Regions from separate parts of the Yoonia sp. MH D7 genome, predicted to be linked through region 3. Evidence: riboswitches for the same ligand, from Rfam matches in the RefSeq annotation. Region 3 holds a riboswitch; each other region holds the start of a gene.
The links. Region 3 has a riboswitch for cobalamin ahead of ACXLHR_RS16525 ((2Fe-2S) ferredoxin domain-containing protein). Riboswitches for the same ligand answer to the same signal wherever they lie in the genome.
Positions count from the first base shown of each region.

Region 1: linked by a shared signal. The riboswitch ahead of ACXLHR_RS13730 (energy-coupling factor ABC transporter permease) and the one ahead of ACXLHR_RS16525 ((2Fe-2S) ferredoxin domain-containing protein) in region 3 are both predicted to bind cobalamin.
Region 2: linked by a shared signal. The riboswitch ahead of ACXLHR_RS13795 (DUF1636 family protein) and the one ahead of ACXLHR_RS16525 ((2Fe-2S) ferredoxin domain-containing protein) in region 3 are both predicted to bind cobalamin.

Region 1 is NZ_JBTJCF010000001.1:2,745,924-2,756,051, forward strand. Features, by position in the region: gene ACXLHR_RS13700 (YbhB/YbcL family Raf kinase inhibitor-like protein) at 1-167, shown strand, start outside; gene ACXLHR_RS13705 (glutathione S-transferase family protein) at 311-1,114, shown strand; gene ACXLHR_RS13710 (hypothetical protein) at 1,166-1,495, shown strand; gene ACXLHR_RS13715 (TAXI family TRAP transporter solute-binding subunit) at 1,785-2,741, shown strand; gene ACXLHR_RS13720 (TRAP transporter permease) at 2,831-4,756, shown strand; gene cobF (precorrin-6A synthase (deacetylating)) at 4,997-5,734, opposite strand; gene ACXLHR_RS13730 (energy-coupling factor ABC transporter permease) at 5,793-6,470, opposite strand; cobalamin riboswitch at 6,527-6,707, opposite strand; gene cobA (uroporphyrinogen-III C-methyltransferase) at 6,735-7,454, opposite strand; gene ACXLHR_RS13740 (cobyrinate a,c-diamide synthase) at 7,451-8,764, opposite strand; gene cobM (precorrin-4 C(11)-methyltransferase) at 8,757-9,551, opposite strand; gene ACXLHR_RS13750 (cobalamin biosynthesis protein) at 9,548-9,931, opposite strand; gene cbiE (precorrin-6y C5,15-methyltransferase (decarboxylating) subunit CbiE) at 9,913-10,128, opposite strand, start outside.
Region 2 is NZ_JBTJCF010000001.1:2,759,471-2,768,094, reverse strand. Features, by position in the region: gene ACXLHR_RS13805 (cobyric acid synthase) at 1-1,374, opposite strand, end outside; gene cobO (cob(I)yrinic acid a,c-diamide adenosyltransferase) at 1,381-1,992, opposite strand; cobalamin riboswitch at 2,031-2,238, shown strand; gene ACXLHR_RS13795 (DUF1636 family protein) at 2,332-2,727, shown strand; gene cobW (cobalamin biosynthesis protein CobW) at 2,720-3,778, shown strand; gene cobN (cobaltochelatase subunit CobN) at 3,783-7,088, shown strand; gene ACXLHR_RS13780 (cobalamin biosynthesis protein CobG) at 7,085-8,218, shown strand; gene ACXLHR_RS13775 (precorrin-8X methylmutase) at 8,215-8,624, shown strand, end outside.
Region 3 is NZ_JBTJCF010000002.1:30,061-40,188, reverse strand. Features, by position in the region: gene ACXLHR_RS16555 (OmpA family protein) at 1-358, shown strand, start outside; partial or broken gene ACXLHR_RS16550 (IS3 family transposase) at 872-1,664, opposite strand; gene ACXLHR_RS16545 (ABC transporter ATP-binding protein) at 1,729-2,472, shown strand; gene ACXLHR_RS16540 (hypothetical protein) at 3,476-3,832, shown strand; gene ACXLHR_RS16535 (DUF977 family protein) at 3,857-4,054, opposite strand; gene ACXLHR_RS16530 (Fic family protein) at 4,068-4,925, opposite strand; cobalamin riboswitch at 5,545-5,744, shown strand; gene ACXLHR_RS16525 ((2Fe-2S) ferredoxin domain-containing protein) at 5,923-6,669, shown strand; gene ACXLHR_RS16520 (LLM class flavin-dependent oxidoreductase) at 6,666-7,727, shown strand; gene ACXLHR_RS16515 (ABC transporter substrate-binding protein) at 7,724-8,701, shown strand; gene ACXLHR_RS16510 (FecCD family ABC transporter permease) at 8,727-9,896, shown strand; gene ACXLHR_RS16505 (ABC transporter ATP-binding protein) at 9,893-10,128, shown strand, end outside.

The DNA of each region.
Region 1 (10,128 bases), on a different contig from region 3:
GCCCTGACGTCGGCGATGTTCCTCATAACTACGAGTTTGTGCTGATTGCAACAGATCTTGCACCAGACGCCTTGGACGCGGGCATGACCCGCGAGGAGTTATTCAATGCAATCACCGACCACGGCCTCAAGGCCACTAGTCTGTTAGGGCGCTATGCACGCGACTAAGACTCCCGAACGGTGGCAGGAACGCGCCCCTTTTTGGTCAAAACCCGCACGGCATTTGAAAATTGTAGACATGCCATTCGCCCTGCGACAAGAATACCCCGACCGCTCATGACCCATAACCTCAGACCGCACTGGATGCCTTTATGCTGAAACTATACCACACGCCCACTAGTGTTTGTTCAATCAAAGTCCGCCTGGGCTTGGCCGAAATTGGCTTGGACTATGAAAGCAAGATAGTCGATTTCTCATCATCCGAGCAGCATGGCGAAACCTATCTGAAACTCAACCCCGATGGCGTGGTGCCGACACTTATTGATGATGGTTTTGTCGTTACCGAATCCAGCTTGATCCTTGAATATCTGGATACATATTACAACGACTGCAAATTGATCCCAAAGGATCGCAAGCTTGCTACTACCGCGCGTCACTGGCTGTTGCGTACATTAGCAATTCATTCTGCAATCAACACGATCACCTTTAGCACCGCTGCGCGCGATCAGATTCTGGCAAGCAAAACGCCAGACGAAATTGCCTCGTCGATTTCAAAGATGCCGGATCCGATTGCCCGGTTGAAGCGTATTGATTTACTGGCGCACGGGCTGAATTCTACATATGTGACACAGGCATTCGGGCAGTTGCAGCGGGCTCTTAAAGATATGCAAACTGCCTTGACGGAACAAGAATGGATCACGTCGGCAGAGTTTGGCATTTCAGATATTGCGCTGCTTTCTTACATTGACCGCCTTGATCGGCTCGGCTTCTCTGGCCTGTTGGACAGCGAAGGGTCACAAGTTACCGGATGGCTTGAGCGTATGAAAGCGCGCCCGAGTTATGAGATCGCCATAGCCCAACATATCCCTTCGGCAGTCGCAGATAAAACACGTCAGGCTGGCGAGACACACTGGTCAGAAGTGAAGCGGATTTGGAACCTGGGCCTCAGTACATAAGCTCGGCAGCGAGGGACTAAATTCTGGCGAAAATATGCGGGAGGATACTGAATGATCGTTGAGTTGGTACTTATCAAAAATCGCGAAGGGATCACCCTCGAGCAAGAGTATTCAGACGCGCAGAAAGGCGCACAGGCATGGCTTGCCAATTCCGACCTGATCGCAAAGCACTTTATCCGTAACGGCGAATTTGGCGGCGCAGTTTATTTTTGGCCGTCAAAAGAGGCGGCGCAACGCGCGCATGATGACAAATGGCGAGAGGGCGTTTTGGCACGGACAGGCGGCAATCCGCCAGAGATTTCATATTTCGATCTGATGATGTCATGCGAACCGCAAACCCAAACTGTCACAGAATACGGCCCATTTGCATCCACTGACTAAAGCTGTGCTGCGTCAGGGAATTTTCCTGACGCAGCACAGCTTGCTCGACCGAGACCTCTGAAATGACGGGCGTTTTACCTCACCGGCTTGCTGGCAAAAAATTCGTGACAAACGTAGTATAAATTCCATTAGCTCTACTTATGGATAACCGCTATATTGTGATTGGCGCAAATGGCAAACTTCATGTCAAGTTTCGTATGTCAGATCCTCATCAAACATGGGGCGGGCGATCAGCACACAAAATGCTGTTCGCACAAATCTGCAAAACCTTTGGGAGGAGACAATGACAATGAATAAACTATATGCTGGTATGCTCGCGGCAACTCTCGCAACAGCGGCTGTATCAGCGGCTAATGCGCAAACCGTTACAATTGTGACCACTGCAGCTGGTGGGTTCACTAACTCGACAGGGGCCGCCATCGGCAAAGTTCTTGGTGATGCTGGCGGCGTTCGCGCCGTGATAACGCCGCAGCAATCGTCGGGTCTAACTGATATCAATGCAGGCATCGCCGACTTTGGGATTACCACGATTCCCGATGTTATCTTTGCCGTCGCAGGCACCAACGACTACGCAGAAAATGGCCCCCAGTCCGACCTTCGGATCGTGGCCCGCATGACTGCGCTTCGGGGGGCAATTTTTGTGCGCGCCGACTCGCCCATCACAACCTACGCCGAAATCAAAGGAAACCGTATGCCCTGTGAATATGCAGCGCAGGTTTCTGGAAATCCCATGCTCGAAGTGGTGCGCGCCGTTGGTGGATTTGAGACAACAGACATCGAATGTGTGCCAACGCAAAACATTCCCGGTTCTGCCGATCTACTCTCCTCTGGTCAGTCCGATGCCTTTTATTTCGCGGTCGGCGCGGGTAAAGTGAAAGAAGTTGCAGCAAGTGTTGGCGGTCTGCGTGCATTGCCGTTCCCGACGGATGAAGAATCCCTCAAAAAAGCCCAAGAGATCGTCCCTGAGATCTATGGTATGGGTGTCGAAGCCAATCCCGCATTGGATGGTTTTGCCGAAGCGACTGATGTTCTTGTCAACGATCTGGTTTTGTTTGCGAACGTCAATGTCCCTGACGAAGTTGTACAGGAAATCACGGCAACGATCTATGCGAACAAAGCAGCGCTTCTAGAGGTATTCCCTGGCTTGGACCTGTTCGATCCTGACCAAATGGCGAAACCATATGCCAGCGTAAGCTACCACCCTGGCGCAGAAGCGTTTTACCGTGAACAGAACATCTGGCCCTGATATCAGAGCCTAGGACATTAAGACGCCTTTAATAACTTAAGTAAGCGTCGGAATTTCGGTTCCGACGCCTTTATCTGCTGGAGAATTTCGTGACAAAACTGACGAATGCCATGGCTGCGATGATGACGTTGATCGCATTGATCTGGGCCGCTGACATCCTTCGATTGGTGGGGATCGCAGTCTACACAGAACAGTATATCTCGTTGCTATTGGCATTTGCCTTTCCGCTAATCTTCTTGCTGATGCCCGCGCGCAAGGCAAAGAACGGAGAAGCCAGCGATGAACACGAGTTCAGTCAGGCCGAACGCCGCGTTCCATGGTTTGACATATTGGCGGCCGTTCTGGGCTGCGCGTTGTCTTTATACGTCATGGTTCGCTTTCCAGACCTTTCGCAACTGACCGCAAAGCGCCCGTTAGACGGATTAATTCCGGCAATTATCATGCTTGCTATGTTGCTAGAGGGCGTCAGGCGGACATCAGGCATGATCATCACTCTAGTCGTCCTCGGCGCATTGGTGCTCGCATTTGTTGGTCATCTCCTGCCCACCGAAATTTCAGGACGCCGTATCCTGCCTGACCACTTCATCTATTTTCTGCTGTGGGATTCCACGGCAATCCTTGGCTCTGTTCTGACGATCGTTACAACAATTGTCGTAGCATTTGTGTTCTTTGGCACCGTTCTTTTTAAAACAGGGGGTGCGGATTTCTTTACTGATGCTTCAGCGAGTTTGATGGGCAAGTATCGAGGAGGGCAGGCAAAGATCAGCATTTTGGGGTCTTCACTCTTTGGATCGATCTCAGGTTCAGTAGTCGCAAATGTCGTAACCACAGGTGTTGTGACGATCCCGATGATGAAGAAAGCAGGATTTAGACCACAGCTCGCAGGGGCAATCGAGGCGGTAGCTTCGACCGGTGGTCAGTTATTGCCGCCGGTGATGGGGGTTACCGCGTTTCTGATGGCCGAGTTCTTGCAGGTGGAGTATTCAGCTGTAGCGCTGGCGGCTCTTGTTCCGGCACTTCTATTCTATATGGCATTGTTCATCCAAGCCGATCTAGAGGCAGCGCGCGCTAACATGCGGGGCCTTGACCCTAGCGAAATCCCGGACGGACGGCAGCTTTTAAAAGCCGGATGGTATTTTCCGGTTCCCTTTATCGTACTGATCATAGCGTTGTTTGTTCTAAAATACCGCCCGGAAACAGCCGCTTTGCTCGCATCCTGTTCAGTTGTCATCACTGCGACAATCTTCGGTTTTCGTGGCAAGCGCCCAAACCTTGCGGATTGGTTTTTCATCTTTCGCGATACAGGCCTTAAGGTGCTGGATATCTTTATGGTCGCGGCGGCGGCAGGGGTTGTTATCGCCACTCTCAACTACACAGGTCTGGGTTTCGGCCTTACACTTGCGATGGTCCAGCTATCAGGCGGCAGCCTCATTGCATTGCTCATGATTTCAGCAGTTGCATGCATCATTCTGGGGATGGGTATGCCGACAACAGGCGTCTACATTCTACTGGCAACGCTTATCGCACCAGCTCTCATTCAAATGGGCATACAGCCGATGGCTGCCCATTTGTTCATCCTGTATTTCGGCTGTTTGTCGATGATCACACCACCCGTGGCGATTGGTGCCTTTGCGGCGGCCAGCATCGCGCGTGCAGACCCGCTTGCGACAGGTTTTGAGGCGGTACGTTTTGGTTGGGCCGTTTTCATCATACCGTTTCTGTTCGTATTATCACCAAGCCTGCTACTGCAAGGCCCAATCTGGCTCATTGCTGTTGATGTCTCGATGGCCGTTGTGGGCGTAACTCTGGGTGCTGCGGGCGTGATAGGATACGGCCTAAGCCGGCTTGGGCCGATTGCGCGCACCTTCTATATCATCGCCGCCTCATGTTTAATGATGCCCCTGCAAGGCGTGGAACTGGGCAGGCTCGTGAATGTCGTAGGTGCATTTTTGGCAATCGCGCTAATCGCGTGGGCTGTCGTTGGCCCCAAAATGGGAAAACATTCCGCTACATGATCCGGCGTTGCTACTGCCTTTAAGTGCAAAAGCCCCCGCTTTTGATCAATTGGTATTGTTTACTCACTGTTAAAAAACTGGACCTATTACGCTTTAGTATAATGACATCATCTATGCTGTCGTTAAATTATCCTAGACTACGCTAGCGTTCTTAGGTCAGGACGCCTAACTCTTCTCGCGTCTGCGCTAGCACTGCGGGTAAAATCACCGCAACTACTTTGTGCGCAAAAGGCACATGCGTCACTTCTTGCGGAGCAGGTAGGTATCCATAATCCATCCATGTTCAGCACGTGCGGCTCTTCGTATATCAACGATACGATCCGCAGCATCCGCCAATGGCCCGCTATACAATACCTGCTCGGCCATCCCCAGAAAGGCCCCCCACCAGATATCAATACCTGTGGCGTCCAGATTTCGGAAACTGCATTCACTGTCGAGCATGACTATGACCGTCTCAGCGTCCTTCGGCCAACCATGATCGCGCAGGCGCCGCCCGGTGGTAATCTGCACAGGGCCATTTACCGTGTTTAGCGGGATAGCATGGGCCGCCGTCAGGGCCTGAATTGCGGTAATCCCCGGCACCACCCGGATTTGAGGCGGCGAAGGCAGGCGCGCGGCAATACGCATGGTACTGTCATAGAGCGATGGATCGCCCCAGACCATCAGCGCGACGGGGCCATCTGAGCCAGCACTGCCCATAGCCGTCTGCCAGCGCTCCGCAATCTGGTCATGCCATGCCGAAACCCGCGCGATATAGGGCAGGTCCGGATCACGCAGCGGGTACTCAAATGGAACGATCCGTGCCGCCGAGCCACTCGCGGTAAGGATGCGGCGGCGCAATTCTGCGAGATCATCTTTGCCCGCGCCTTTTTCCGGAACAAGGATAGTCGCCGCATCGCACAGCGCCCGCATCCCCTCGCCAGTCACATGGCCGAGGCTACCAGTGCCGATTCCGATAAGCCAAAGATCTCGGATCATAGTGTCATTCCATAAAAAAACCGGGCCCGTTACCGGACCCGGAGATAAAAACCTGAAATCAGGACGCGTTATATAGGCGATGCGTGAACATTTCCCGCATACCGCCGCCGCGTAGTGCCTTGGCGCCTGCCAGAACGGCCAGATCAGCAATTGGCTCGATCAGGACAACCAGCATATAGGCCGCGCCAAAAGTCCAGACGGCGTTCAGATTATCCGCGCCGAAACCCTGGCCGTAGAATGCCCAGAATGCGACCCACGCGACAACACCGCCTTGATACGCGACCGACAACTTGAGCACGTCCGCATAGGCCAGATCAACATAAGCACGATCCTGCGGAATGATGCGATGCGTCAGCGAATAAATGGCGAAAAGTGGCACTAGTAAAGTTGTGACATTGACGAAATACATCGGCATGTCGGACGGCGCAAAGAACATGCCCTGCACCAGCAAGCCCAGCGCCAGCCCTATTGCCGATGGCGCAGCGCCGAGCAGCAGGAACAAAGTCGTGCCAAGGATGAAATGCACTTCGGACACGCCGACGGCAAAATGCGGCAGCACTTCAAAGAATACAAAAACGCCGACCGTAGCCAGCAAAGTTCGGATGGCAAAAGATGCAATGTTGTGTCCAGCCAGATCATCAACGACCAGTTTGACAGAGTAGGCAGCAGCGGCTGCGGCGGTGCCATAGGCAAATACCATTTTGGCGCCGTCAACGACGCCCGGTTCGATATGCATGAGAAAGTCCCTTGTTATGCCGCCCCTCCGGCGACGTTGGATAAGATAAAGGCAAGCGGGCCTTCGGTTTCACGGCAGGTCTCCTGACTTGCGGGTCGATACGCGCGGGCCCTTCCCAGCCTTTCGGCCAGTGGTGTCGCCTTTGCACTCACCGCTTACAGTTGCGGGGGCAGTCCGGGTCTTTAACCCGATTCCCTTTGAAGCCACAGGTGTGGCACCGTAATTTAACGCTACGACAAACTGCCGGCTCCCGCAAACAATAATTCACTCCTCCGCCAGCGGACCGTAGAGGATCAGCGCAGGCGCATCGCCAATCTCGGCCTTCAGTTGATCCGCCAGTGCGGCAACGCTCATCCGGGTCAGCTGCTGATCGGGGCCGCTGACATCCTCGGCTAATAGCGCAGGCGTATCGGCCGGTAGACCGTGGGCGTGTAGCACCTCATAAAGCTTGGGGAACGTGCGCTTACCCATGAAAACTACGGTTAAGGCCATAGGGTCGGCCAGTGCAGGCAGGTTCATATCCTCGGGCAACTGGCCCGTGATGTCGTGACCGGTTACAAATTGCACCCGCCGCGCGCTCAGCCGCCGGCTCAGCGGAATGCCAGCGGCGGCGGCCGCTGCAATGGCCGATGGCACGCCAGGAATGATTTCATAAGGAATGCCCGCCTCACGCAGTGCAATCAGTTCTTCCTCTAGCCGGCCAAAAAGTCCGCTATCGCCGGATTTCAACCGTACAACGCGTTGATTGGTCTGCGCGTATTCTACCAAAAGCCGACTGACATGATGCTGGCGCGGCGAGGCGCGGCCGGCCCTTTTGCCCACGCCAATTAGATCCGCACCGCGGCGCACATGACCCAGGATCGGTCCCGAGGACAGATCATCGAACAGCACCGCATCGGCGCGGCGCAAACGGTCCACGGCCTTCAGCGTCAACAACTCCGGATCTCCGGGGCCGGACCCGACGAAGCTAACAAAACCGGTCATGCGCCCTCCGCCGTAATCAGGTGAAAGAAAGTGCCGGTAACATGACCGCGATGCGATCCGGTTTCAGGCACGGGATTGCCGTCGGCGTCTGCGACTGCTGCCAGCAGCGCATCAGGCTGCTCAAGGATCGTGGAGTAATGGTATTCGTGACCTCGCAGCCGCGTCCCCTTCGGATATCCCGGAACGGGCGCAAGCAGTTCGGCCTGCCGGTAACCCAGATGGAATTTGCGTTTCTCGTAACTAGTCACAAGCCCAAGAAGTCCAGCCATCTCGTGACTCTGCCCCTCCTTGTCGATCAACGCCGCACCTAGCGCCATGTAGCCGCCGCATTCACCATGGACGGGCCGCGTTTCGGCATGGCGCCGCAGACCGGCAAGGAAATGATTTGCCGCCGCCAGTCGACCCGCGTGCAGTTCAGGGTATCCGCCGGGCAACCAGATCAAATCCGCGTCGGGATCCGGTGCTTCATTCGCTAGCGGCGAAAATGGCAACACCTCGGCGCCCGCTGCGCGCCAACCCTCCACCAGATGCGGATATGTGAAGGAAAACGCCGCATCCTGCGCCAACGCGATGCGTTGTGCTGGCGGCGCAGGCAACACGCCTCCTTGTCCAGCGGGCTTGCCGCGCGCCGCAGCCTTAATTGCCTCCAGATCTACATATTCGCGCAGGAATACGGCATAGCCCGCGATGGCTGCCTCCAGATCGGGATGCTCGACTGCCTGTATCAAGCCCAAATGCCGCTCGGGCAGGGTCAAATCACCGCGCCTTGGCAAGGCACCCAGCACCTTCAATCCGGCCTTTTCCATGCCCATTGCCGCCAGCCGCTCGTGACGTGGCGACGCGACGCGATTCAAAATCACACCGGCAAAAGGAACGTCGGGGTTATACATCCGAAATCCCAGCGCCGCCGCCGCCGCCGATTGCGCTTGCCCGCTGACATCGACAACCAGCACCACGGGCCACCCCATGCGCAGCGCGGTTTCAGCACTGGTGCCAAAGCCACTCTGCCCACGCGTGGCGACGCCATCATAAAGCCCCATCGCCCCCTCGGCGACGCAAATCTCGGCTCCCTTGGCCTGCGCCGCGATGGCGTTCAGCAATCCCTCCCCCATTGCCCATGTGTCAAGGTTGAAGGACGCGCGGCCGGCAGCGGCCAGATGAAACGCCGGGTCGATATAATCCGGCCCCGATTTGAACGGCTGCACCCGCATCCCGTCCTCTGCCAGCGCCCGCAAAAGGCCCAACATCACCGTTGTTTTGCCGGTCCCCGAGGACGGGGCCGAAATCATGATTCCCGGTGCATCACTCATCTTTGTCACTCCAATTGGTCCAAGGGCTACCTGCAGTTTGCGGTCTGTAGCGCCGATCGTAATCCTTAGCGTAAAGGCAGCTTTCCGCGAACCCTTCCCCGCCCAAGGCAGGCCCAACAAGGATCAGCGCCGTGCGCGTGATGTCCGCATCCATCAGTCCGGCGATATCGCCCAGTGTACCGCGTATGATCCGTTCATCTGGCCATGACGCACGGAACACGATGGCAACCGGGCAATCTGCGCCATAGGCGGGCGTCAGGCTGTCTGTCACATGGTCTAGGTTCTGGATCGACAGGTGAATGGCCAGCGTCGCACCGGTAGCGGCGAAGTTTAGCAGCGTCTCGCCCTCAGGCATCGACGATGCGCGCCCCTGCGTGCGGGTCAGCACCACCGATTGCGCAAGGCCCGGCAACGTCAACTCGGCCCCCAGCGCGGCCGCAGCGGCGGCAAAGGACGGAACACCGGGTGTGACCGACACGGGAATATTCAAGGCGCGCAGGCGGCGCATCTGCTCGCCCATCGCGGACCAGATGGATAGATCGCCCGAATGCAGCCGCGCCACGTCCTGTCCCGCACCATGCGCGCGCTGCATTTCAGCGATGATCGCCTCCAGATCCATTGGCGCGGTGTTGACAATATGCGCGCCCTCCGGGCAATGGCCCAAGATCTCCTCCGGCACCAGCGATCCAGCATAAAGGCAGACCGGACTGGACGCGATCAGATCGCGCCCCCGAAGGGTCAAAAGGTCCGGCGCGCCGGGACCAGCTCCGATGAAATGAATGGTCAATGTCCGTCTCCTTCTGCCATGGCACAGGTGGCCATGCGATTGGGTGAGATGTGCCGCGCTGCAATCAGCCGCGCATTGAAGCCGGCCGCCGCCAGCGCCGCCGCCTCGGCTACGCTGCCGGTGCCATGGGCGGCTTGTGAAACTTGCGACTGAGTGCAGGTCATCTGGGCTATAAGTCGCTCGGGCATCACAGGATGGATTCTGAGACCCATCTCATCCGCCAAGGCCCGCAACGCGGCGTTGTGCTCCTTGCCAGCCGCCGTTGCCAACAGGTCAGGGTATACGCCTTCACACGCCAAAGCCAACGCCGCACGCAAGCTGTCCAAGCCGACCCCTACGCGAAATCCGAACCCAGCCACGATCATAGTGTGGCGTTCCATTGAACGACCGGATAGCTGGATTTCCAACCAGTTCTTGCCCCGAGCGGCGCCGCCTGAGCCAGCTCGATTCGCAACAGATCGCCACCCAGACGCGCGTGGGCTTGCGTCAGCAACGCCTCAGTTTCCAGCGTCACGGCATTGGCGACGATCCTTGTGCCTTCGGGCAAATGCGCCACTAGCCAGTCCAACAGCGGTTG
Region 2 (8,624 bases), on a different contig from region 3:
TTCGATGCGCAAGGCGTATGACGTGTTCGACGGTTGCGCACCAAGATCCGCCAGCCATGCGCGTCGAAACGCATCATCCGCGAACATGCCGTGCAGATAGCTGCCTGTAATGAGCCCACACGGCGATACCGCACCCTCTGGTCGTTCGTTCACATGGGCGAAGGGACGCGCACAGTCTGGTCCGTCGCTGCGGCCGATGTGGATCTCGTAGCCGGTGAAGGGCAGGTTCAGCATTGTATGATGTGCGCAAACTTCGGTCAGGCGTTTGTCGCCGCCCATAATGGTCGATATATTCAAGAGGCCAAGGCCCGGTGTGTCGCCCGGCGTGCCCTCAATGCCCATGGGGTCTGAGATGCAATTGCCCAGCATCTGATATCCGCCGCAGATCCCTAGAATGCGTCCGCCGCGCCTGTGATGTGCGATCAGGTCGATGTCCCAACCCTGAGCGCGCAGAAAGGCCAGATCACCGCGTGTCGACTTTGACCCCGGCAAAATGACCAGATCCGCGTCCGCCGGAATGGGTTGGCCTGTGGACAGTATTGTGACACGCACATTGGTTTCCTGGCTGAGGGGATCGAGATCGTCGAAATTAGCGATGCGTGACAGGCGCAGACAGACGATATGAAAACCCTCACCCCTCGACGTGTCCGCGATATCAAGCGCATCCTCCGCAGGCAGGCGCCACGCATCCGCAAACCACGGAGCGACTCCGAAACCGCGCCAACCGGTCATCTGCGAAATCGCCGCGTAGCCGTCGTCAAACAACGCGGGATCGCCGCGGAATTTGTTGATGATGAACCCCTTTATCCGATCTGCATCAGCTGTCGGCATCACCGCTTGCGTTCCGACGATCTGTGCGATCACGCCGCCCCGATCGATATCGCCGCACAGTACGACGGGGACGTCTGCGGCCTCGGCAAAGCCCATATTGGCGATGTCGGCCTGCCGCAGATTAATCTCGGCAGGGCTGCCGGCACCCTCGACAATTACCAGATCGTACTGCGCCCGCAGGCGTTGAAAACTGTCCAGAACGGCACCCATCAGCGCGGGCTTCAGCGCTGCATAATCGCGCGCTCGTGTCGTCGTCAGACGCTTGCCCTGTACCACCACTTGCGCGCCCATTTCAGTTTCGGGCTTGAGTAGGACCGGATTCATATCGGTATGTGCGGCCAACCCGCAGGCCATGGCCTGAAGCGCTTGCGCGCGTCCGATTTCGCCGCCATCTGCCGTCACGGCGGCGTTGTTGGACATGTTTTGCGGCTTAAAGGGCGCGACGGATAGGCCGCGCCGGCGGGCGGCACGGCAAAGCCCCGCCACCAGCATTGATTTGCCGACGTTCGAGCCGGTTCCTTGTATCATTAATGCGCGCGCCATGTCGCACTACATCTCGATGCCGTTTTGCGCCTTGATCCCCTCGCGGAAGGGATGCTTGACCAGCGCCATTTCGGTCACAAGATCGGCAGCCTCGATCAGCTCGGGCTTGGCATTGCGGCCGGTCAGGCACACATGCGTCATCGCGGGCTTTTGGTGCAGCAGAAAATCTACCACTTCGTCGATGTCCAGATAATCATAGCGCAGCGCGATGTTGATCTCGTCCAACAACACGAACTGAATTTCTGGCTTCAAGATCTGCTCTTTAGCGATTTTCCAGCCGTTTTGCGCAGCGGCGATATCGCGCTCACGGTCCTGCGTTTCCCAAGTAAAACCTTCGCCGGAAACAAAGAACTGGCATTCATCCGCGAAATGTTCACGCAAAAGGGTTTTTTCGCCGGTTTCCCAGTTTCCCTTGATGAACTGTACTACCGCGCAGGGCATGCCATGCGCGATGCAGCGCATAATCATTCCGAATCCGGACGAGGATTTACCCTTACCCGCGCCAGTATGGACCATGATCAGTCCCTTTTCTTCGGTCTTGGTTTCCATCATCCTGTCGCGAGCGGCCTTGATCTTGCGCATTTTTTCAGTGTGACGGGCGTTCAGATCAGTGGACATAGGATTTCCTTCGGCTTGACAGGGTGTTGGCTTTCGGCGAAAGCTGCGATTATGTTGGTGCCTGCCTCGGCAGGTGAAAAGGGAATGTGCAGCCGCGATGTGTCGCGGTCAAGTGCAGCCGCCCCCGCGACCGTGAACGGAAAGGCCGATCAACGCCACTGGCAACCGCCGGGAAGGCAGATCAGCCATAGGGCCACCCGCCCTGAATCCGTAAGCCGGGAGACCTGCCAGCACACGACGACGTAACCGGACGGGGTGTTCTGGTGTCGGGGTGATTCCGACTGTCGGAATATCCTCGCCATCTATACCTTCGTCCCATAATATGTGGGGCAGAGGACCATGAACGATCAGACAGAAACGCCAGTCAATCAAACTGAAGTGCTGGTTTGTGTCAAATGCCGGCGCGGCAGTGCCGAGCAGGGTGACGATCGCAGGCCCGGCCAGATGCTTTATGATGCGCTGGACGCTTTGCCGCTGCCCGAGGGCCTGCGCCTGACGCCGGTTGATTGCCTGCAAAACTGCGATCACGGCTGCACCGTTGCGCTGCGCGGTGGCGCGCGCTGGACTTATATATTCGCCAATGTCGACGAGATGGCAGGTCCCGCCATGATCCTTGACGGTGCGGCGCGATATCATGCGACCGCCGACGGGTTAATTCCGTGGCGCGAACGCCCCGAACATTTCAAGCGTAACTGCGTTGCACGCATTCCCCCATTGGAGACCACAAATGTCTGACCTTGCGAAACTCCCCGTCACAATCATCACTGGCTTTCTCGGCTCGGGCAAGACCACATTGGTGCGCCAGCTGATGCAGAATCCGGGCGGCAGGCGCCTTGCTGTGATCGTCAACGAATTCGGCGATGTGGGCGTCGATGGCGATATCCTGAAATCCTGCGCGATCCCCAATTGCCCAGCCGAAAACATCATAGAATTGGCGAATGGCTGCATCTGCTGTACCGTTGCCGATGATTTCATCCCGACTATCGAGGCGCTGATGGCACTCGACCCACGGCCCGATCACATCGTGATCGAAACCTCCGGGCTGGCCCTTCCCAAACCGCTGCTCAAGGCGTTTGACTGGCCTGACATCCGCTCGAAAATCACCGTTGATGGTGTCATAGCTCTGGCCGATGCCGAGGCGGTTGCGGCAGGACGGTTTGCGTCTAACGTGGCGCGCGTTGAGGCTCAGCGTCTGGCAGACGAGAGCATCGACCATGAAACGCCTTTGTCCGAGGTGTTCGAGGATCAGATTTCCTGCGCTGACATCATTCTTCTGACCAAACCTGATCTTGCCGGTCCCGAGGGCGTGGTCCGTGCGAAGGCGGTCATCGCGGCACAATCCCATCGCGTGGTCCCCGTGGTCGAAGTGGCCGAGGGTGTCATTGACCCGCGTATTATTCTGGGGCTTGAGGCTGCGGCCGAAGATGACACCGATGCGCGTCCCTCGCATCACGACGGGGCGGATGACCATGAGCATGACGATTTTGAAAGCATTGTCGTGGACATCCCCGAAGTCACCGATCCTGCCGACCTAGTCCGCGCTATCGAAGCGTTAGCCAATGACCATAATATCCTGCGCATCAAGGGCTATGCTGCTGTAGCGGGCAAGCCGATGCGCCTGCTGGTTCAGGCTGTGGGAGCGCGTGTGCGACATCAATTCGATCGCCCGTGGAAGCCAGATGAGGCTCGTGCAGGCCGGTTGGTCGTGATCGCCGAGCATCATGATATCAAAGCGGATGTGATTTGTGCGGCATTGGGCGCGGCGCGTACCGAGGCGGCTGAGTAACGCCATGCATGTTATATTCCGCGAAAGCCACGGGCTGGAAGAGACCGAAGCGCCAATGGATCTGGGGCAGATCGCCGCTGATCTGGTGGTGCTGTCGCTCTCGGATTCCGACCTCGGCGCTTTCGCGGAAGGCTGGCATCGCGGGGGAGGACCGGAGGGGCGGCTGCCCACGTTACGGCTGGCAAATATAGTCGCGCTCAAGCATCCGCTGTCGGTTGATACCTATGTTGAGCAGACGCTGAGCGGGGCCAAGGGGATCCTGATCCGCTTGATTGGCGGCGTGCCCTATTGGCCATACGGATTGCAGAGCATTCGGGCGCTGGCCCAGCAAAAAGGTATTGCGCTCGCCGTGTTACCCGCTGACGGTCGAACCGATACGCGATTGGACGAGATGTCGACGCTGCCGAAATCCACGCTGCGGCGGTTGGCGCATTTGTGCGACACCGGCGGCGCGGTCGCCGCGCAGGCGGCGCTGGCGCAACTCGCGCTAGCCGCAGGACTCTATGCCGGGCCTGTGCAGGGCACCAAATCATTGCCGCAGGTGGGGGCATGGACGCCCGAGCAGGGCGCATGCTGCCCGATTCTGGCGCTGGGCTCTGCACAGGCATTGGCGGGCCAGCCGCGCGTATTGCTAGTCTTTTACCGCTCGTATCTGGTGGCCGCCGATCTTGCGCCGATCACGGCTCTTTTTGACGCCTTCCGCGCGCGGGGCTTTGACGTGGTCGCACTCTTCGCGCCCTCGCTGAAATCGCCGGATGCTGCGGGCTGGCTGCGCCGCCAAATGGCCACGCTTGCTCCTGCAGCAGTCGTCAACGTCACAGCCTTTTCCGGCAAGGGGGCGGGTGGCACATCGCCGCTGGACGCCGCAGAGGTTCCGGTGTTTCAAGTGGCGCTGGCAACGTCCACGCGCAAGGCGTGGGCGGGGGCCGAGCGGGGTCTGTCGCCCGCCGATCTGGCGATGCATGTGGTGTTGCCAGAAGTGGACGGGCGCATCATGGGAGGTGTTGCCAGCTTTAAGGATCCGGGCAAGCGGGATGAGTATCTGCAATATTCCCGCTTTGCCCATCGCGCCGAGCCAGGCCGCATCGCGGCGATTGCCGACCGCGTTCAGGGCTGGACCCGTCTCGCGGCGCTACCTGCTGCTCAGCGGCGCGTTGCGCTGGTTCTTTCAACCTATCCCGGCAAAGATTGGAATATGGGCCATGCCGTTGGACTGGACGCGCCACAATCGGCGGAGGCGATTCTGGAGGACTTGCGCGGAGCAGGCTACAGTGTCGGGGCAAGTGGCGCATCGTTGCAGGAGGCGCTTTTGTCGCGCGTCACCGCTTGGCCGCTGGCAGATTACCAAATCGCTCTGGCGCGGCTACCCGAAGCTTTGCGCGATAGGCTGGTCAAAGACTGGGGCAATCCAGAGCAAGACCCAGATGCTCACGCAGGCGCATTTCACTTTGCCGCCACCCGCCGCGGCAATGTATGGATCGCGCTTCAACCCGAACGGGACACGCCCAAGGGTCGCGAAGACAGCTATCACGATTTAACCCGCACGCCGCGCCATGCCTATGTCGCCTTCTACCTTTGGCTGCAAAATCATACAGATGCGTTGGTGCATATTGGCGCGCATGGCACGCTGGAATGGCTGCCGGGCAAATCGGTGGCACTGTCTGACACGTGTTGGCCCGAGGTTCTCACCGGCGCGCTACCCGTGATTTATCCGTTCATCGTCAACGACCCCGGTGAGGCCGCGCAGGCCAAGCGGCGTATCGGTGCTGTCACGCTGGGCCATATCCCTCCGCCCCAGCGCACCAGCGGCACGCCAGAGAGGCTGGCCCGGCTTGAGGCGCTGCTGGACGAGTTTTCCAATGCCGATGGCCTTGATCCGCGCCGACGCGACCGGCTTCAGGGTGATATCCGGGACGAAGCGCAGGCGCAGGGGCTTGAGCAGGATCTGGGCCTTGATCGCGCCGGATGCAGCGCCGAGGCCATTACGCGGATTGACCGGTTCGTCTGTGATATCAAAGAAAGCCAGTTTGGCGAGGGGCTGCATATCTGGGGCCGCGCGCAGCAGGGCACGTCGCCCTTTGCCACAGCGCAATCGGTCGCGGGCGAGCGGCAGTCGCTGCTGGACGCGCTGGACGGGCGGCGCATTGCTCCGGGTCCGTCCGGCTCGCCCTATCGCGGTCGGCGCGATGTGCTCCCGACGGGCCGCAATCTTTACACCACTGATCCGCGCGCGGTGCCGACAAGGGCCGCACATGCGCAGGGCATTCGCTTGGCCGATGAGCTGATCCGACGTCATCTGCAGGACGAAGGTGACTGGCCACGCGGCCTGATCGTGGATCTGTGGGGTTCCGCCACGATGCGCACGGCGGGCGAGGAATTCGCCATGGCGCTGCATTTACTGGGGGTGCGGCCCGTTTGGGATGCGGGGTCCGAGCGTGTCTCTGGCATCGAAGTACTGCCGCTGGCCGAGATGGACCGCCCACGCATCGATGTGACGTTGCGCGTCTCGGGGCTTTTCCGCGATGTGTTTCCGACGCTGTCTGCGCTGTTTGCGCAGGCCGTACGCGCACTTGCTGCCCGCGACGAGGCACCTGACTGGAATCCTTATGCGGGGCAGAGCGATCCGACCCGCGTCTATGGCCCCGCGCCGGGGCAGTTCGGCCTTGGCATGGGCGCTGCACTGGACGACTATACCGATGCTGGCCGCGAAAAGGCGGGTCTGGCATGGCTCAATGCCAGTGCTTGGGCGCTGGATGGCGAGGCGGCGAAGCAAGATCTGGCCGGTATTCGTAGCCGTGTCGCGAAAGCCGACAGTTTCGTCCATCCACAGGATCTGCCGGAAACCGACCTCTTGCTAGCGAGCGATTACGCGGCGCATGAGGCCGGCTTTGCCGCAGCTCAGGCGATCACGGGTGGCAGGGCAGCTCTGTATCATTTGGACAATACTGATCCCGATCGCCCCCGCACGCGAAGCTTAACCGAAGAGATCGCCCGCGTCGTGCGTGCCCGCGCCGGCAATCGCGGCTGGATTGACGGCATGAAGCAGCACGGCTTTCGCGGGGCTGCCGAAATTGCGGCGACGCTGGATCACATGGCCAGCTTTGCGCATCTGGCGGGTGCTGTACCAGCGCATCTGTTTGACCTCTACCACGACGCGACATTGGGCGATCCGGAAACCGAGGGTTTTCTGCAGGACGCCAACCCCGAAGCGCACCGCGCAATGCAGGCGCGGTTTACCGCGCTGCTGGAAGCCGGGTTGTGGCAGACACGGCGCAATTCGGTGATGACCGGTTTGGAGGCGCGCGGATGAGCGTACCTATGGTAAAGGGCTGGTGCCCAGGCGCCTATCGCCCAATGATGGCAGCGGACGGGCTGGTCGTGCGCATCCGTCCGCGATTGGCGCGGCTGACGGCAGTGCAGGCGTTGGGCCTGTGCGATTTAGCACAGCATTTCGGTCATGGCTATCTGGACCTGACGAACCGCGCCAATCTGCAAATTCGCGGGGTGGCCGCAGGCGATCATGCAACGCTGTTGCACAGCTTGGGCGATCTCGGCCTACTCGATCCCGATCCCGCACTTGAGGGGCGCCGCAACATCCTTGTCACGCCGTTTTGGCAGACAGAAGACAGGACCCACCGCCTCACTCTCGCCTTGCTGGAGCGACTTAACGATCTGCCGGAGTTGCCTGCGAAGGTGGGCTTTGCGATAGATTGCGGAGCGCATCCGCTGTTGACAAACGACAGCGCAGATATCCGGATCGAGCGCGCTGCAGGCAGCTTGATCTTGCGCGCGGATGGTGCATCTATGGGGCGGGCAGTTACCGAAGAAAACGCAATCCCGGCACTGATCGAAATGGCGCATTGGTTGGCGAAACATAGCACGCCGGATCGGCGTCGCATGGCGCGCGTACTTGCCACGACATCATTGCCAACAGACTGGTGCGATGAACCCGCCCTGCCGGCCGCATCGCAACCGCAGATTGGCAAGCAAAATGGCGGCGCATTCATTGGCGCTGCATTTGGCCATGTGGATGCTGCCGCACTGGCGCGGGTGATCCGCGCGCAAAAGTTGACCGCAATTCGCCTCACACCGTGGCGCAAATTGTTTCTGGAGGGCGGTGCGCCCACGGATGAACCCGCTTTCGTCACCGATCCGGATGACCACCTGATGCGTGTAGACGCCTGCCCCGGCGCACCCTTTTGCCCCTCTGCTAGCGTCGAGACGCGCGCCCTTGCGCGGCGCATTGCGCCGCATGTCAGCGGCACGCTGCATGTCTCCGGCTGCGCCAAGGGCTGCGCACGCCAACGGCCTGCGGACCTGACGCTGATCGGGCGGGAGGGCAGGTTTGACATGCTGCGCCATGGCGTCGCAAGCGACACCCCCGAGCGATACGCGCTAAACTCCGACGAAATTCTTACCAAAGTGAGCGTAACAAGATGAGTTATAAATACCAGACTGATGGTGCCGCGATCTACGCGCAATCCTTCGCCATGATCCGCGCCGAGGCTGATCTGGGTCGTTTTAATCCCGATGAAGAGCCGATTGCAGTACGCATGATCCATGCGGCCGGAATGGTGGGACTGGAGCAACATATCCGCCTATCTGCGGGTTTTGCCCGCGCGGCTCGCGCCGCGCTTGATGCTGGCGCACCGATCCTGTGCGACGCGCGGATGGTCAGCGAGGGCGTGACGCGCACCCGTCTGCCTGCCGATAATCAAGTGATCTGCACACTCTGGGACCCCGCTGTCCCGGACCTGGCGCGCAAGATGTCGAACACCCGCTCTGCCGCAGCGTTGGAGTTGTGGCGCCCGCACCTTGGGGGTGCGGTGGTTGCCATCGGTAATGC
Region 3 (10,128 bases):
CCTTGAATTGGATGCGATCTCTGGCGGACGCGTGTTTGCCGAGGTGCGCATGGATCATCTTGTCGACCAAGGTCGGGCGAACCTATGGTTCAACCCGCGTTTGGCTTGCTATCAGTCCCTCGGCAGTCTTGACGGAGTTTGTGGCATAGGTGGCTCCATCGGTATCGAGAACACCGACGAAGACAGTAATCTTACCTATTCGTTCGAAATCGACGGTGAATGGGGTCAGGACTACACTCTCGGCTCTTTCACAGCTAGCGTCGGTCGACAGATCGGGCTGGGGACGTTTAGTGGAGATGCGACCATGAGTACTAAAGGCTCAGTAACATTGGGCGGGACCTACGAAATCGGGTTCTAGTGCCTTCTAGAACTGTAAAGGCCTGCGCTAAGAGCGTGGGCCTACCCTTCGGTCGATATACCTGCGGTCTCGTTCACGGCTACCGTCAGAGGTTGTTTCCGCAGTGCTCGCCAATGATCGGTTTCCTCGCGGCAGAGCGGCGTGGCGAGGGCAGTTTCATGACTTCGCAATCTCCGATTCCTGCGCAGAGCGGCCATTCGAGTGCGATGCAGCATTCGGTAAAGTGTGCTCTCTTGAGGCCTTCGCTGCATTCTCCGAGAAGGACAGCTATGCAGGCGAATAGCCCGCTGAGGAGGCGTCGCGCTAAGGCTTGGCTACCAACAAGGTCTGCCTATCATTCTTCATCATAAAAATAGAATTTGCGGCGTGAAACGTCGCTGTTTTTGATAAGGATTTTCCAGAGAGTTTCGCCAATGAATGCTAGGATGCCCCCGGTGACGGCAAGGTAGAGCAGGAAAAGCGTGTAAATATCCCAGAAGTTACCTGTCTCTGAGCGATAGGAGATGAAGCTGATGAACAATATTGCGACCCGCGATCCGTATGGTGAATGCAGTCTTTCGGCGGTTGTCGCAAAGCAACGGCCATATCTAACGCCCGGATCGCTAGATCCTTCTTCATGCGGTTGCTGACAGCCCAACCGATGACACGGCGAGAATACAGATAAAGGATGACGGCGAGATACAGCCACCCTTCACTGGTCCATATGTAACTGATGTCACCTGCCCATTTTTGGTTGGGGCCAGTCGCTGAGAAATCTTGATCCAACAGATTGGGTGCGATGTTGAACGTGTGGTTACTGTCCGTCGTCGCCTTGTATTTCTGGGTTCTTATGATCTTGATGCCATTCTCACGCATCAAACGCCCTACGCGCCGGTGTCCGATCTTCAGCCCTAGCTCCTGCAATTCTTCAGTCATGCGGGGTCGCCCATAGCTTTCTAGGCTTAACCGATGTTGTTCGCGGATATGGGCCAGAAATACCATATCATCCCGCTGGCTCTGGCTCATCGGACGCACCCGCCAAGCACGGAACCCACGCGATGTGACCTGCAAAGAAGATTGCCGCCTTTTTTAGCACTTCCCTCTCCTCACGCAGTAGGCGGACTTCTTTGCGAAGCCGCGTGTTCTCCTTTTCGACGTCTTCATGCGGTCCTGACATCAGATCGTCATGCTGATGTTGCTGAACCCATTTGTTCAGCGTCGAAAGCCCAACCCCTAAATCCGATGAAAGTTAAGGCCGCGTTAGGCCACTGCTCATCGCCATGCGCACCGCATCACGCCGAAACTCGTCTGTGTATCTCTTTGCCATTCTCTATCTCCTTCATAGCAAACATTGCTCGAAAGAGACCGGAACTAAACCGTGACAAGTCCAAATGCAAAACGTGCGCAAAGTTTACCGGACTGGCACTACAGAGCATGTAGCGGTGTCCGATGTGACGCTTAATATCAATGATGGTGAATTGCTCTCAGTAGTCGGGCCGTCGGGCTGCGGCAAGACGACGATGCTTAAAATCCTCGCGGGATTGCACGAGACTGATGGTGGCACAGTAAAGATTGGTTCAAGTGTGGCCAATTTTGAAGAGGGGCGTGACGTCGGCATGGTGTTTCAACAACCCATGCTCCTCAAGTGGCGCACAATTTCCGAAAATGTATTGCTGCCAGCTCAAATCCTCGGCCTGCCAATGAAGGCGGCGCGGGAGCGCGCACAAGATTTGTTGCAGATGGTCGGGTTAGGCCATGCGGGCAAAAAATATCCGTTTGAACTCTCGGGCGGCATGCAGCAACGCGCCGCAATTGCACGTGCGCTGATCCATGATCCAAAACTAGTCCTAATGGATGAACCTTTTGGGGCGCTTGATGCTATGACGCGCGAAAAGATGAACCTCGAAATGCTGCGGATTTGGCAAGAAAGTCAGAAAACAATCGCCTTCATTACGCACGGTATTCAAGAAGCGATTTTCCTTGGATCTCATTGCGCAGTGCTCTCGGCCGGTCCCGCACGTATGGCGGATCATTTCAAGATCGACCTGCCTCATCCGCGAACACTCGACATTAAAACGACTGATGCGTTTGGCGAATATGTTAAACGGGTCTACCGCCAGCTTGGGATGCACTAAATGCTCATTTAAACGCTTCGCCAATGGTTGTATTTTGTCTTTTGGCCGGTAGCAGAACAACAGGGACCAAAGGCAATTTTAATGGGCTGCGGTGCAGAATTATAGTCCAAGTTGGATGCCCTGTTTGGACCGCGGTTTGTCGGTCTGAAATCCACTGACGTTGGTATCATTTAATGGCCGTTTCCGCGACTTGGGCTGCATCGCAGCACGAAATATGCTGCAACTGCGAGGAAATGCTGCGTGAGCAATATCCGCGCGGGCACAAGGCCGCTTAGTCCGCGACTTGATCCTTGGCCTAACCAACGATGAAGGTCTGGTCTGGGGCAGAAATGCTTGACGTTTGGGTTAGTATTGCGTGACGCGGCACGTTGATAGGATTCAAAAAAAATTGGCCATCGAGTCAAAGGTGCGCGACGTTCCTCACTATGACACAAGTCCTCGTCGTTATTGACGCGGCAAATTAAGTAAGCGTGTGTATGTCTCTATGGCCGTCTTCGTCTCAGAACGGGTGGCCGTAGCTGCGTTGTTTAGACAGGTCAAGTATCGCCCGGACTCATCAAAGTAGTTGCTGAACTCCGCAGATAGAATGTCGCGAAACTCTATTTGGAGTGCCGTGTTTTCGGGTACGACCGGCAAGAGTGGTGGAACGCAAAACATTGTACTCGTCTCGCCCTCCGCCTTTATCCCTGACCCGGTTATTGTGCCAACTGCGACTAGCAAAGCACCCAGAACAGGGATGCGTGGCATCACGTATTTGAGGCTCGCGCTGCTCCATTTTCCCCTCATTTAGGATAATCCCTCTACTTTAAAGATACTTACGTCTCCTATCGGCGCGGTAGGAATTTTGCGGCTGAATGGGTTGTAAGTAGCTTTTTGTTTGCGTAAGGTATTTTTTAACATACAAACTAATTATTACCACCACTAAAGGGTTTTCAACAATATTGCCGCTCGCGGCAACCCTCCGCTGACTCTTGCGCTCACTCAACTCACAAACGGACGGATTATGAAGAATAAGTCTGCATTACTGGTTTTGGCGGCCGTAAACAAAGAGCTGGATGATGTGAGCTGGTTGGAAGTCGAATGTTCCAAAGCAGCTTCAAAGTCTGGATCAGTAATGTGCGGCGAGTGGACGTTTAGTCTGGCGACGCCGATGAACGGGAACGATGTTCATAGATCGCGGGTCGTCGTCTGGCGCACTCTCGAAGCAAAAAAAATCACAACAATTACCGGGCTGACGGCTCTGGCGCTGACGCTGGATATTCGCCTGCCAGTGTTTCCACTGCGCGACGGAGACGTAGGCGTTTGGACGCGTGACCCATCAAAACCAGCTCGAAATCGTTCCATGGGGGGAAGCCTATGAAGCTATTTTTTAACATAACATGTATTATCGGATCGAATACCAAGCCCCCCGCGCTTGACCGTGCAGTGCGAGGTGACCATCGTTCACCAATGTTTTGAAGTGTTGCTTGAGGGTGTTCCGGTTGGCACCTGTCAGCTTCACGGCATCTGCCATTGTGAGACGCCCTTGTTCACGTGTGAGCTCGACAATTTTCGCGGCGAGTTCAGGCATTGCGCCAATCATCAATTTTTCCCGCTCAACCCGTGTCTTGAGCCTTTGCATCTGGCGTTGCAACGCACTGAGGAAGAATTCTAGCCACGGAGTCCACTCGGGATTTGGCCTCCTGAATCGTGCCCTGGGTTTGCCTCAGCGCGAGATAATAGGCTTCCTTACTCTGTTCGATCACGCTTTCAAGCGAACTGTATGTCACATAAGCATACCCTGCCCTGAGCAGCAGTAGTGTTGTAAGAACGCGGCTAAGTCTGCCGTTGCCATCTTGAAACGGGTGTATTTCCAACAACACAACAACGAATATCCCGACGGCCATTAATGGGTGCATATCGGGATCTTTAACCGCGCCTTGATACCACGTCACCAACTCTTGCATTAGTCGTGGCGTGTCGAACGGCGAGGCCGTCTCGAAGACGATTCCAATCTGAGCACCCGTCTCGTCGAAAGCCGCGACGCTATTGCTGGAGGTCTTATAGGCCCCCCGATGGCGTTCGTCTTTGTTGCTATACTTTAACAGGTCCCTATGCAGTTGTTGGATATGGTTCTCTGTTATCGTGATGTTTTCCCACGACCCAAAGACCATCTCCATCACTTCAGCGTAGCCAGCAACCTCTTGTTCGTCACGGGTTTCAAAGGATTTGATTTCTAGATTGGACAAAAGCCGTTGCACGTCTTGGTCTGAAAGCTTGCTTCCTTCAATCCGTGTTGATGAGCCAATACTTTCAATGGTCGCCACGCGTCTCAGCGAAGACAATCGCTCCGGCGCAAGCGACCCAAGGGCGCGCCAAGCCCCCTTAAATTCGTCGATTTCAGAAACCTTGGCGAGGATTTTAGGCGTGATAACGAGTGACGAGGTGTTCAACATACCCATATGAATACCCATTTACACCCAATCGTCAATTCAATTCAACATCCATAAACACCCATTTGAATTGGGATCGCTAGATAGCCTACAAAGTCGTTGGTCCAAAATAAACTGACCAGTCTCGCCAGAAAATAGACAAACATAGATCAAGATGAGTTAGCCCCAACTGCCATTGATGGCCCAAATCCGGACCTTCACTTAAATCGCAGCGAAGGCTACCGAAGAGCCCGAGGCAGTCATTGCTATTTCTCGCTGCGTGCGCATGGAGCACGAAAGTTGCTGCAGATGCTTGACCTGAGACTCTGCGCTGCGACAGAGATCGCGGCCATTCGATCTTAATGCGGCGAGGATATGGACAGCAATTCACAGATTGCGGGTCGAAGCCGAGGGTGAGCTATTTTAAACGAACGGCTGCTTCTCTGCCGGAAAAAACAGCAAGGGCGGAACGCCGACGTTCCCTTCGATTACAAAATTATTCGAAAGTGTTTTATATATTCCATCGCACTCGCAGTCACCGTGATTTAATGGCTATAACTCCTGACGCTAGCCTTGGCGCACAAAAAACAATTCCATTGAAGATACCTTCAGTGGTTTCTATCGGACTGCGTTGATACTTGACGCCCTGCTGGGCTAGGTATTTAATGAAATAGTTATCGGTTCCCGAGAGGGATCAAATGGGAATTTGGTGCGCGACGGTATGACCGTGGCAATGCCAGAACTGCCCCCGCAACTGTAAGCGGCGAGCGACCTCGAACACGCCACTGGACTCGCGTCCGGGAAGGCCGAGGGACGTGACGACCCGTAAGTCAGGAGACCTGCCGTAAACGTGTATTCAACCCAGGCGGGGTGTCCTGGAGGGGGAATGATGACTAAATAGCCTCCACCGCTTTGCGGGGGGATCAGTCAATCGGCCTTCTTCTTGTGGTCTCTCGCACGACAAAGGCCGTGTTTTGTTCAGATCCCACTTTCGACATCGCAGGCCGTGCCGCTGTCCATCAGACAAAGGGCTTGTCTGATGCGGCCCATGATTCTCGTTCTGGCCAAGGCCGCAATTGCGGCAGCACCACGTGCGGAAATGGCTGCGCTGGCCGAAGCGGTGGCCGCGCACAGCCCCGGCCATAACGCCACTTACGCCTTCTCGGAGCAAGGCAGCCCCAGCCTGCGGGAGCGCCTGAGCGAGATTGCCGCGTCGGGCGTGTCCAAGGTTATCATTGTCCCGGCGATGCTACCGATGGAGCCGGGGTTTCCGGCATGGATCCGCCGGGCAGTGAATCGCTGGATGAAAACACAGTCTTTGCCGCTGCCCAAGATCACCATCGCGCCTCCCCCACTAGTCGCGTCAAGCGATATGCCAGCGATCCTGTCCTCCGCCGTAGCGCGGGCGGGCCACGAGGATGTGACACAATCTGCGACCCCGATCCCCGACGCTTCGGTGATCCAAGGCCCAAAGCGTCGGGTTTTGCTGTGTATGGGCGGGCCGTGCAATGACGCCGCGTCTGGTCTGTTGTGGCAACACTTGCGTGCTGAGCAAGATCGGTTGGGTCTGCGGGATAATGGCGAGGGGATGATGAGCTGCAAGACGAGCTGCCTCGGCCCGTGCAATCTTGCGCCCGTGGTGCAGGTCTGGCCAGAGGGGACGACCTATTGCGGGGTGGACGAAACAGCGCTCGATCGGATTCTGGCAGAGCATATTCAGGGCGGCACGCCTGTGGAGGACTTGGCCTATCGCCCTCAAAAGACCAAGCAACGGCTACGGTCATGAGCTCCGCGAAGGAAAAACTACGCTTCGATCTGACGGGCTACGCGCGCGATGGCAGTCTCGGCGACCACGACGGGCTGATGCGGGTCGCAGAGCGGGCCGATGTCCTTGGGTTTGGCGGCATCTGGTTTAATGAGTTCCACTTCTCCCGCACCACGCTACCCTATCCATCGACGCTGCTTCTGGGGGCGGCGATCCTTGCGCGGACGCAACGATTGCGCTTTGGCACCTCGATCCTTGTGCTGCCGCTGTACCATCCGCTGCTGCTGGCCGAGCAGATCGCGCAACTGGATCGTCAAAGCGGGGGGCGGCTGGATGTGGGCGTCGGACGCGGTACCTCGCCCGAGACATTCCACGCGCTTGGCCTTGATCCCGCTCAAGCCCCTGCACGGTTTGCCGAGGCGCTTGGCGTGATCCTTGCCGCGTTGACGAAACCGATCGTGTCGTCGGACGGCCCGACATGGACATTCTCCGACGTGACTGTAGGCCCGCCGCCGATCCAGCGACCGCACCCGCCGATCCATGTCGGGGCCGCGTCACCGGATACGCTGGCCATCGCCGCGCGGCACCGTTTCCCGCTGCTTCTGAGCCTTGAGCCGAACGAGACCCGTCAGATTGGCGTGTTCCGTGACCAACTCGCGCGCGCAGGTGCAAGTTCAGAGCCTTTGGCGGCCTCTTCGCTGGCGCGCTACGTGATTGTGGAAGCGACCCAAGCCAAGGCCGAGGCCGCGCTTGATCGGTTCACCGATGCGCTTAACAAGGCCCGCATCGCCCGTGCAAACACCTTCGGCAAACCGCCACCCGCGCCGCGTACGCCCGCCGATATGCTGGCGGGATACACCATTGCCGGGACGCCCGAGGCATGCCGCGCCCAGATTAAGCACCTGACTCGATCCACGGGTATTCGCAATATGCGCTGCCTGTTCTCCGCCAACGGCACCATTCCACTCGATAAGGCATCCGCCTCGATGGAACTTTTCGGAACCGAGGTTTTGCCAATTTGCGCAGACCTGCCCGCGCCACCTCTCCCAAACATCAGACCTAAAGGAACCCTCCCATGAGGCATCTCAAACTAATCGTCACCGCCAGCTTGTTGGCTCTCGCTCTGCCTGCCTATGCGCAGGACGGTTTTCCGTTCGTTGACGAAAACTGCGGCCACACGTTCACCTACGACGCAGCCCCGGAGCGCGCCGTGACCCTATCGAACAACGCGACCGAGCTGATGCTAGCGCTGGGTTTGGAGGACCGTATGGCAGGCACATCCTACATGGCGGACATGGCGATCAGCCCGCAATATGAGGAGGCGTATCAATCGGTTCCGATCCTGTCTCCGCTAGTGGCCACAACCGAGCAATTGATCGATGTAGAAGCAGATTTCATCTACGCAGGCTACCCCGACGGCTTTTCCGAGAGCCGTCATACGCGTGAACAGTTGCACGATCTGGGCATGACCACGCGGCTCAACACCGAAGGGTGCAATCTGGGCCGCTATGGCTTTGACGAACTGTATGCCGAGATCCGCTCTGTCGCGGGCATCTTCGGCGTGTCCGAGCGCGGCGAGGCGCTGATTGCCGATATGCAGGCCATCGTGTCTGATGTGGAAGCGCGGTTGGAGGGCGTCGAGCCTGTGTCGGTCTTCATCTACAACGGCGGCGAAGACACGCCACGCGCCGTGTTGGGCCACACCATGCTGAGCCATGTGGTCGAACGGGCGGGAGGTGTGAACATCTTGGGCGACATAGAAAACCGTTACGGCAGCACGTCGTGGGAACAGTTGGTTGATCAGGCTCCGGAACATATCGTGGTGTTCTACTCTGGCACACAAAGCGGTCAGATCGTGGAAGATCCCGAGACCGCCATCGGCCGTGCCCGCATCGCCACGCTGGAGGCCAACCCGATCATCGCGGATGTACCCGCCGTCGAACAGAACAACTATGTACTGATTGTGTCGGGCATCGGCCAACCGGGACCAAGCTCGGCCGATGCGCTGGAAACCCTGGCGCGCGCATTCCACCCGGACGTGTTCACGCAATGACGTCAGACAATCCGGCAGCGGGTCATTGACCACGCCGGACCAACTTGAACAGCAAGGCACATCAAGAGATCGCGCCTTGCTCGACGTTCTGCGCCAAACCCCGCCGCCTGTGCGTGTGCGGGGCGGTCGTGTGCCCGCTGCACCGTTGCACGCCGGACGCATGAGCTATCTTGCGGTTGTGTCCGGCATGGTAGCCCTCATCGCGGCGGCGGGGCTTCTCGGGCTCATGATCGGATCCGTTACGATACCACCGCTCACGTCAGCACGGATACTGATTCACTGGCTGTCAGGAGGCTGGTTGATCGAGCCCAATTGGCGCACGGCCCACGAGATCATCATCGTCCAAACCCGCATTCCCCGTGTTATCCTCGCGGGCGTCGTGGGGGCCAGCCTTGGCGTTGCGGGCATGGTGATCCAGGCCATCGTGCGCAACCCGCTGGCGGGGCCTTCCATTCTGGGCGTGTCCTCTGGCGCTGCTACGGGGGCGGTGCTGGTTATGCGCTTTGGCCTAATCATTTTCGGTGCATTTACCTTGCACATCGCCGCCTTTGTCGGAGGCCTCGCGGCTTTGTCATTGGTGTTCTGGATCGCGCGCACAGGGGGAAATATGACCCCGACACGACTGGTGTTGGCAGGCATCGCCGTGGGCGCCGTACTATCGGCGTTCACTAGCTTGCTGGTTTTGACCTCGCCGGACCCGCAATTGGCCGCGCGGGTTTTGTTCTGGACGCTCGGTGGCTTTGGCACAGCGCAGTGGAAGCTGCTGCCGATCCCGGTTAGCGCGCTGGCCCTTGGGCTTGGATTCATGCTGATTCAGGCGCGCCACCTAAACCTGTTGATGGCGGGCGATGAAAGCGCTGTGGCCCTCGGCCTCGACGTCGAACGGTTTCGACGCACGATGTTTGTTCTCACGGCGGGGCTTACGGGGATTACCGTGGCCGTGTCCGGTGTCATTGGTTTTGTCGGGCTGATCATGCCCCACATCGTGCGACATTTGGTCGGCGCGGATCACCGCCGGGCGCTGCCCGCGGTGGCGCTTTTGGGGGCGAGTTTCACCATCATGGCGGATCTGGTAGCGCGCTCAATTATCGCACCACTGGAGTTGCCTGTAGGCATCATCACCGCGCTTGTGGGGGGGCCGTTTTTCATGTGGCTTTTGCGACGTGACGCACGTAGCCTGGGGGTCACGCGATGACGCTTACAGCGGGCACATTGGCCCTGGAGGGCATCACCGTCGAGGTGTCGGGCAAGCGGATAGTTGAGGACATCAGCTTTGATGTGACGCGGGGAGAGATGCTTGGCATTCTCGGGCCCAATGGCGCGGGTAAATCCACTGTTCTGCGCACGATTTATGGTGTGACGCGGCCCTCAGCAGGCCGCGTTTTAGTAAACGGCGAGGACGTGCAACGCCACAGCGCGGCATGGGT